Regions from separate parts of the Pectinatus frisingensis genome, predicted to be linked through region 1. Evidence: riboswitches for the same ligand, from Rfam matches in the RefSeq annotation. Region 1 holds a riboswitch; each other region holds the start of a gene.
The links. Region 1 has a riboswitch for thiamine pyrophosphate ahead of thiT (energy-coupled thiamine transporter ThiT). Riboswitches for the same ligand answer to the same signal wherever they lie in the genome.
Positions count from the first base shown of each region.

Region 2: another riboswitch for thiamine pyrophosphate. It lies ahead of thiC (phosphomethylpyrimidine synthase ThiC); the one in region 1 lies ahead of thiT (energy-coupled thiamine transporter ThiT).
Region 3: another riboswitch for thiamine pyrophosphate. It lies ahead of thiS (sulfur carrier protein ThiS); the one in region 1 lies ahead of thiT (energy-coupled thiamine transporter ThiT).

Region 1 covers NZ_CP045424.1:1,146,458-1,149,741, reverse strand. Annotated here, with positions in the region: gene F8M42_RS05360 (methyl-accepting chemotaxis protein) at 1-1,220, shown strand, start outside; TPP riboswitch at 1,285-1,379, shown strand; gene thiT (energy-coupled thiamine transporter ThiT) at 1,430-2,044, shown strand; gene F8M42_RS05350 (thioesterase family protein) at 2,407-2,850, shown strand; gene F8M42_RS05345 (hypothetical protein) at 2,856-3,005, shown strand; gene F8M42_RS05340 (sodium ion-translocating decarboxylase subunit beta) at 3,027-3,284, shown strand, end outside.
Region 2 covers NZ_CP045424.1:310,876-314,159, forward strand. Annotated here, with positions in the region: gene thiC (phosphomethylpyrimidine synthase ThiC) at 139-1,461, opposite strand; TPP riboswitch at 1,556-1,652, opposite strand; gene F8M42_RS01465 (universal stress protein) at 1,805-2,236, shown strand; gene rpsR (30S ribosomal protein S18) at 2,300-2,533, opposite strand; gene F8M42_RS01475 (single-stranded DNA-binding protein) at 2,551-2,985, opposite strand; gene rpsF (30S ribosomal protein S6) at 3,006-3,284, opposite strand, start outside.
Region 3 covers NZ_CP045424.1:2,852,789-2,856,072, forward strand. Annotated here, with positions in the region: gene F8M42_RS13405 (amino acid ABC transporter permease) at 1-306, opposite strand, end outside; gene F8M42_RS13410 (transporter substrate-binding domain-containing protein) at 382-1,173, opposite strand; TPP riboswitch at 1,489-1,597, shown strand; gene thiS (sulfur carrier protein ThiS) at 1,667-1,873, shown strand; gene F8M42_RS13420 (thiazole synthase) at 1,870-2,667, shown strand; gene thiH (2-iminoacetate synthase ThiH) at 2,669-3,284, shown strand, end outside.

The DNA.
Region 1 (3,284 bases):
CTGTAAAAGGTTACAACTGGGGAGTCATTACTTATCAACCTGTATCCGATTTTTATCACACACTTTTTTACAATATAATAATTACAATAATCTTAATTCTGATTTTTACAGCCATAAGTATAATTATAGCTTTCAAAATAGCCGACAGTATCATCAAACCATTAAAAAAATTGATGACAGCAGCACAAAAGACTGCTCAGGGAGATTTACGACAGCAGATACAGATCGAAGGAACTTCAGAAATAAAAGAATTAGGCCATCATTTTAATACAATGTTGTCCAGTCTGAAACAAGTTATCACCGAAACGGCTACTGCCAGTGAAACCGTTTCCGCCGCATCAGAAGAATTATCATCTTCAATAGATTCCGTGGGAACTTTAACCAATAATATCAGAAATACTGTGGATAATACTGTCAACAGTACAAAAGATAAGATGGCTGTGTCAAAAAACTCCATCAACATGGTGACTAATATGGTAGAAAATGTTGAAAAAACAGCTCAATTTGCCGATACTATAGCTAAATCAGTAGAAAATAGTAAAACCATCATTGATACCGGCTCTAAACAGTCAGATGATGTTGTGCGAAAAATTACCGACATACAGGCAGATGTGGACAAAACTACCGAGGTAATAACCGTGTTAGGTGAAAAATCACAACAAATTGAACAAATTGTTGACACAATAACCGGAATTGCAGGACAAACCAATCTCCTGGCATTAAATGCTGCCATAGAAGCCGCCAGAGCCGGTGAACACGGCAGAGGTTTTTCCGTGGTAGCCGAAGAAGTTTCTAAATTAGCCTCACAATCAGAAGAAGCAGCAAAAGAAATAGCCGGTATTGTCAGTGAAGTAAAATCCGATACAGCCAATGCTGTCAACACCATGGAGAAAAACCGCCATACAGTTCAGACCGGTGTAGAATCAGTGCAAAAAACAGTAACTGTATTTAAAAAGATATATGAAGTAATTGAAGAATTAAACACTCAATTACAAAAAATACTGACTATATCAGAAGAACAAAAAAACAGCAGCAAAAAGGTCAATGATTCTATACAGGAACTGGGACATTTCTTTGAAGATAATATGAAAAATTTGGAAAGCATGGCAGCTTCCGGAACCTCCCAGGCAAACTCTATGCAGGAAATAAAAACTGCATCTAACTCACTGGCACAGATGGCCGTATCATTAAGTGAAACTATAAATAAATTTTCAATATAATCATCTCAATAATCCGGCACTGGAAAAAGTTTCCTTTTTGCAGTAAAATAGTCTTAAAAAATAAATGTAATGCTAGGGGTGCCCAGCGGCTGAGAGCAATATTGCAACCCTTTACCTGATCTGGATAATACCAGCGGAGGGAAGCGTATCCAAGCAGTGTTTTCCATGAATAGGAAGCGCTGCTTTATTTTATGAATGGAGATTTTTATATGACGGAAATATCGGGAAAATTGACAGTTATTGCAGCCTCACCATCCAGTGTCTTCTCCTTATTGGGATTATTGCTGTTAATCTTGGCATTCTTGTATATCAAAAAACTTAAAATAGATTTAAAAATGCTGATTAATATTGCACTAATGCTTGCCTTGGCCTTTATATTACATCTATTGCGTCTTTATCACATGCCGCAAGGCGGCAGTGTAACTTTGGGCGGTATGATACCGCTTTTACTGATAGCATTTCGCTATGGACCGGGAGGAGGATATTTAGCCGGCTTTGCCTATGGCATGATCAATCTATTACAAGATCCTTTCATCTTACAACCAGTACAAGTATTGTTTGATTACCCGCTTCCTTATATGGCACTTGGTCTGGCGGGTTATTTTAAAAATAGGATATACTTAGGTGTGTTGATTGGTATCACTGCCCGTTTCTTATGTCATTTTATATCTGGAGTTGCCTTTTTTGGCAGCTATGCTCCGGCCGGTATGTCACCATACTGGTATTCACTGATTTTTAATGCTTCATATTTATTACCAGAGTTGATCATATGCCTGCTAATTATTCGCGTACTGCCAATAAGACAATTACTGCATAAAATGTAAACCTGGTCAAATATTTCACTGTCATAATGCTGTAGTTTTCGTTATATTACAAAACTGCAGCATTTTCATTCTGCTAATATAAAATATTCATTATGATTAATTGTTATAGCTGCTATGATTAATTGTATTTTTAAGAATAATAGGAATAATTAATCTACGTGTTCTGTATACACTTTTAAAATCAGGCTTTTGTCATGCGTAAAAGTAATATCCAACATAACATTATGGTATTCGACAGTATCGGACAGTGATGCTATTATAAACCTACAGTTAAAGGTAATTATCCAAACAAGTGCACTGAATAAACCTCACAAACCATGGTATAAGAGGAATGTTACTGTATTTTCAGGGGAGGAAGTAAAATGTTTGATGCTAAAACTTTACTGACCGTTGGACAAAATTCGATAATGAGAAAAGTAGTCCAACGTTCCGACACAGCTGCCAGTTATTCAAAAGATCTTAACAGATTTTTGTCAACGACGGCAGTAATTGATATGGCAATCCGGGCATCAATGGAGACGATTGATAAATATCTGCCGGATAATTTTATCAGCATCGGATTCGATATAAAGTTTACTCATACAGCCGCTACCAGTCTTGGTATGACAGTAACTGTCAAAGCCAGTATAGTGGCTATTGAAGGTCATGAAATTGATCTTCATATAGATGTATGGGATGAACAAGGAGAAATTGGCTATGGGACCCATAAAAGAAGCATCGTAAGTAAACAACATTTATATGACCATGCAGATCGCCGGACTCGTTTTCTGGCAAATCAACGCATAGAAGAATCTAAACAGGGGTGATTAATATGATGTTGTCTGATGATATAACAGGAGCATTATCACTAAGCATAATAGATTTTATATTAAGTTTTGTATTCATTGCCGGAATAGGTGGGATATTGTACTTGTTCCCATACATAAATAAATTAGGTGAAGTAAAAGAAAGCAAGTACTGACTTATATGAGGAAGTGATTTTATGATTGATTTTGGTGCGCTTATGAACGCCCTGCTGTCCCAGACAGGACTGATATCGATATCACTGGGGAATATAGTAATGATACTCATTGGCGCCGTTATGCTATATCTTGGCATTGGCAAAAAATATGAACCGTTTTTACTGGTGGGAATCGGTCTGGCCTGCATAGTAACAAATATACCTGGTTCGGGATTAGCTGAGCCCGGCGGGTTGTTTTATTACGCTTATAAAGGTGTCGAATTATTAATTCTGCCGCCA
Region 2 (3,284 bases), 840 kb from region 1:
GATTTACGGCAGATTGTAGCAGACAAACATAGAAGATACAAAAATAATATATTCATTTCTGTATCTTCCATATTCTAATATATACTTGTTGTTTGGTCAAGTGATTTATTATGATTAGCAGGTGCGGTTAATATAAGTTTAATCACAATTACCGGTTTCTTCGCAAAATAATACTTTTTCACCATTGAGGATTTTATTTGTAGTCCTTACGGCGCACATTTTACCGCACATAGAACATGTATGGCGTTCTGCCGGAGGTGTGCTTTCATAATATTGGCGGGCTTTTTGGGGATCAATAGCTTCTTTGAACATACCTTCCCAGTCAAGCTTATGCCTGGCATCAGCCATGCGATTATCCTGATCGCGGGCACTCGGAAGTTTTTTTGCAATGTCAGCGGCATGAGCAGCAATTTTGGCAGCTATAATACCATCACGGACATCGTTTAAGTCGGGCAGGCGCAAATGTTCAGCGGGGGTAACATAGCAAAGAAAATTAGCCCCATTGGCTGCGGCAATGGCACCGCCGATGGCTGAAGTAATGTGGTCATAACCAGGAGCAATATCTGTGACCAGTGGACCTAAGACATAAAATGGTGCGTTATGACAGAGCCTTTTCTGCAATTTCATATTAGCAGCTATTTCATCCATAGCCATGTGGCCTGGACCTTCCACCAGGACTTGGACATCGGCTTTCCAGGCACGTTCTGTAAGATAACCAATTTCAATTAATTCACCAATTTGTCCTGCATCGGTAGCATCATCAAGGCAGCCAGGGCGCAATGAATCACCTATTGATATGGTAACATCGTGGTCACGCAAAATTTCTAATACATCATCATAATGCTCGAAGAAAGGATTTTCATTGCCGGTCATTTCCATCCAGGCAAACAGCAGTGAACCACCACGTGAAACAATATTCATGCGGCGCCCGCTGCGCTTGAATGCTTCCAATGCCCGACGATTGATTCCAGCGTGAATAGTCATGAAATCAACACCTTCTTTAGCATGGGCTTCTATGACGTGTAAAAAATCGTCAGATGTCATTTTCAGTAAGTCTTTTTCTAAATAACCAATGGCGTCATACATAGGAACTGTACCAATCATTGCTGGAGAATAGTCGATTAATTTTTGGCGGAATTCATGTGTTTTGCCATAATTGGATAAATCCATTATGGATTCGGCACCCATGTCGACAGCCATTTTTACTTTGTCCATTTCCAAGTCGTAATTTTTAGCGTCACCGGATACTCCGAGATTAACATTGATCTTTGTTTTTAATCCGTCTCCGATACCTTCGGCTGATAATGATTGATGGTGGATGTTAGCCGGAATGGCGATGACACCATGGGAAACGCGTTCTCTTATCCATTCAGGTGAGCGGTTTTCTTTTTTTGCAACTAGCGAAATTTGTTCTGTTATAATGTTTTTTCTGGCGGCTTCTAACTGCGTTTTGTAATTCATATATGTCCTCTTTTCAAATTGTTATTTAATCCGGATCGGGAAAATGCGCTGAAATATAAAAAAAACTACCTTCCTGTGGAGAAAAGCAGTTTTAAAATCGTGGCATTGAGCTTCCCTACAATGGTATTAACCAACAGGTTCAAAGGGTTGGGCAATTGCCCTCTCAGCTTAAAGCACCCCTGCTCAGGTCAGTCTAACAAAATAAGTAATTTATGTCAAGATTTATACAGCCGGATAAGGTGTTTATCTATAAAAATTTTACAAGGTTTTTAACAAATTATATAGAAATAATACATATATAAGGAATACGTAATAATATTAACAAAGGTAAAGGGTGATGAATATGAGAGAATTTAAATCCATCATGGTCCCTATCGACGGGTCGATGCATTCTGAACATGCTTTGCAGCAGGCGGTATATATTGCAAAACTGAGCAAAGCAACATTGAATGTACTTTATGTAATTGATCTAAACACAGCAGTATCTGCCTTTGAAAGAATGACTTTGGATGCATATATTCCAGGGGATATTGATGCGCAGGGAAAGAAGATATTGGATCATGCAAAAGAAGTAGTTGGTGATTTACCACAAACAGAATATACGCTGAAAATAGGAGATCCGGCTAAAATGATTTTGACTTATTCTAAGGAAAGTGATGCTGATCTTATTGTAATGGGGAGCAGAGGCCTGGGCGCTATAAAGCAGATAATAATGGGAAGTGTAAGCCAATATTTGGTGACACATGCTGAATGTCCTGTGTTAGTAGTTAGATAGGATAAAATAATAAAAAGGGGCTGTGACAAAATGAGAAATCATTTTGTCCACAGCCCCTTTTTATTATTCTGCTGTAAATGGCAGTAAAGCGATATTGCGAGCACGTTTTATAGCTAACGTTACCTGACGTTGATGACGAGCACAATTACCGGAAATACGACGCGGTAAAATTTTACCGCGTTCAGTAATAAAACGACGTAATTTAGCAACATCCTTATAATCAATAGAATCAACTTTATCTGCACAAAAACTACAAACTTTTCTTTTTGGTCTTCTGTTTCTATCACGTTTAACCAACTGGAAACCCTCCTAATTTAAAATGGAATTTCTTCGTCAGGGGGCAGCTCAGAGCCAAATGAAGCGGCTGCCGGAGCAGATGTGCTTGATGAATTGGATTGTTCCGGAGCATTTGAATAATTATTATCCGAATGTGTTGGGCGGGAACCCATAAACTCAATATCGTTGGCGATTACTTCGGTTACATAGCGTTTTGAACCATCTTGGGCATCATAACTGCGTATCTGCAGATAGCCATCTACGAGAATCTGACTGCCCTTAACCAGATTGTTACCACATATTTCAGCTAATTTCTGCCACGCAATTATGGTAAAAAAATCAGCATTATTTTGTTGATCACGAGAAAAACGTTTATTTACAGCCAGACGGAATGAAGCTACAGCTTTACCTGTCTGGGTATAACGCACTTCTGGATCAGTGGCAAGACGCCCTGCTAAAATGACTTTATTCATAATCGTCCCCCCTAGACAAATTATTTTTCGTCTAATCTTATAATCATATGTTTTAAGATTTCATCAGTAATCTTCATTACACGATCAACTTCATTAATACAAGCCGGTTCGGCAGTGATATCGAACAAGCAGTAAAAACCGTCCATGCAGTCTTTTATTTCATAGGCAAGACGTTTTTTACCCCAACGGTCTTCTTTATCAATAGTGCCGCCATTATCGGTAATAATGCCGAAAAACTTTTCGATTACTGCATTGGTCTGTTCTTCTTCCATTGGTTTTACAATAAATATGACTTCGTA
Region 3 (3,284 bases), 1.2 Mb from region 1:
TGCACTGGCATTAATTGTCAAAGTAATAATACTGGCCAGCAGCGGGTCAAACTTTATATTGAGCAATGCGCCTACGCCAAAAAACAAAAACAACCCAAAGATCATTACTGGTATGCCTCTCACTATATAAACATAGGCCGTATAAAAAATTTCCAATATTTTTATTTTTGACAATGCAAATATCGCCAAAATCAAACCAACGATAAATGCTAAAATAAGTGAAGCACCAGCCATTATCATCGTAATTTTAAGGCCAGCAAGTAAGGATGGTAAACATTCAATTAATAAAGAAAAATAGTCATTCATATTTTATCCCTCATAAGTAAAAAGCAGCGGATGGATTCCTCCATCCGCCGGATTTCACTATTTATTTACTATGTTTTACTGATATTGTTTTATAATTTTATCATATGTCCCATTGTCCTTAATCTTCTTTAATCCTTCATTAAACATTTTAAGTAAATCAGCATTGCTTCCCTTTTTAACTGCAAAACCGTACTGTGGCGGATTATCATTAACATCTTCAACTGCGACACGAAGCTTGGCTTGTTCACCTATTTTTATCTGATAAGAAATGACCGGATAATCTTCCAATAAAAAGTCTGCATTACCATTAGCAACTGCCATCATCATTCCTGGTGAATCATCATAGTAAGTTATATTTAAATTGTATTTATCCTTGTTATCTTCAACAAACTTAGCCCCAGTGGTACCTTTTTTTACGGCTACCGTTTTACCTGTTATATCAGCTAATTTATTAATACTTGTATTATCCTTGTTTACTACTATAGATGAACCTGATTTGATATAAGGATCAGAAAAATCCACTGTTTTTTTGCGTTCATCAGTAATTGTGATACCTGCTATAGCACCATCAAGCTGGCCTGATACAAGTCCCGGAATAATTCCGCTGAAATCCATTGGTTTTAAATTATATTTAAAACCTTCTTCTTTAGCAATTGCATCTAATAGCTCAACATCAATGCCTTTATATTTTCCATCAACTTCCATTGAAAACGGTGCATACTTAGCATCACAGGCAATTGTATAAACTTTATCTGCCGATGATTCAGTACTTGATGCCGACTCTTTTTCCGTACTGCCGCAACCGGCCAGCATTACCACGGCAAGTGCCGATACAGCTAATGCCGCCATGATTTTTTTTACTTTCATTAAAACTCCTCCTTAGTATACTTTGCATAAAAAAAGCCGAAAAACACTTAATTAATTAGTATTTTTCGGCTGCATTGCCTCAATCGAACTATCTTTGGCATTATAATATCATAGAGGTTTATAAAGGTCAATACTTATATTTAATATTTTCTATAAAAATTTATTTTTTTATTTAAATTTATAAAAAGATAGTGCAATTATCCCTAAAATAATGAAGTTTATCAATAAAATAATAGCAAAAACTCCTATTATTTTTTAATTCTCCAGTATAAGTATTTGACAAAACCATTTAATCGCTTTACAATGACCCTAATAGAATATCAGCAAGGGAGCCTCTATGCAAGTGGCTGAGAAAGGACTGTTAGTACCTGACCTTTTACCTGATCGGGATAATGCCTGCGGAGGGAGCTTTTCGACTTACTAACAAGTATGCGTCTATCCTTATCAGGATAGGCGTTTTTTTATTCTAAATTTAAAAGGGAGATTTATTATTTTGCAAATATTAATTAATGGCAAATCTACATCAGTTACTGACAAGACCACTATCCTCACTATAATGCAGGAGCGCAAACTCAGTAATGGACGTGCCGTCGTTGAACTTAACGAAATGATCGTAGATAAAACAGCTTGGTCTACAACATTTTTCAAAGAAAATGACACTCTGGAAATCGTAACTTTTATGGGGGGCGGTTCAAAATGATTCAAATGATGAATGATGATAAACTAATAATCGGGAAAAAAATTCTTAAAAGCAGATTGCTCATTGGTACAGGAAAATTTCCCAATAACAAAAAAATGCCTGCTATCATCCACGCCGGTGATGCAGCGGTGGTAACAGTAGCATTAAGACGTGCCAATGAACATTCCCAATCAGAAAACATCCTCGATTATATTCCTGATGATGTTATTTTAATGCCAAATACCTCCGGTGCCAGAACTGCCGATGAGGCTATTCGCATTGCCCATTTATCTAAAGCCATGGGCTGCGGTGACTGGATAAAAATTGAAGTTATTGCTGATAACCGCTATCTTCTGCCAGATAACCAAGAAACACTCAAAGCAACTCAACTACTGGTTAAAGAAGGATTCACTGTGCTACCTTATATCAGTCCTGATTTAATGACCGCCAAACATTTAGCTGACGCAGGGGCAGCTGCCATAATGCCGTTAGCCGCTCCGATCGGTTCAAATCGAGGACTGCGTACCAAAGAATTACTAAAAATAATCATTGACGAAATCGATCTTCCTATAATTGTGGATGCCGGTATCGGCAAACCATCTGAAGCTGCTGAATGCATGGAATTGGGCGCCGCCGCTATTTTAACTAATACGGCTGTTGCCACTGCAAATGATCCCCAGCAAATGGCAGCCGCTTTCTCTTTAGCCGTTAAAGCTGGAAGGATTGCTTTTCTTGCCGGTATGGGACGCACATCATCCATAAGAGCAAGTGCTTCATCACCGCTTACTGGTTTTCTACGTAAGGAGGTAAATTAAAATGTCTTCCGAAAATTTTTTAGCAGAAAAACAATTTTACAATCATCTTGATTTTAAAGATTTTTTTGCCCATGTCACACCGCAGACTGTACAGCAGACATTGTCCAAGGAACATCTAACACGCAAAGATTTTCTTGTACTATTATCTCCTGCGGCACAAGATTGCTTGGAAGAAATGGCACAGCGTTCGCGTTATGAAACAATCAAAAACTTTGGCTATACCATGCAGCTATTCACACCAATGTACATTGCTGATTATTGCGATAATCTTTGCGTTTATTGTGGATTTAATCACAAAAATACCATTAACCGCCGCTGTTTAAACATGGATGAAATAAAAATAGAAGCCGCCAATATTGCCCAAACCGGTTTACGCAACATATTGATATTGACCGGTGAATCACAAAAATACAGTCCAGTGGATTATATTCTGGAAGCTGTACAGGTTCTGCATGATTATTTTGACAGCATTGCCATTGAAGTATATTCATTTTCCCAAGCCGATTATAATCGTGCCGTACAAGCCGGTGTAGATGGTATGACCATGTTTCAGGAATGCTATAACAAAAAAGTTTATCAATCACTTCATCCAGGCGGGCCAAAAGCAAATTATGAAT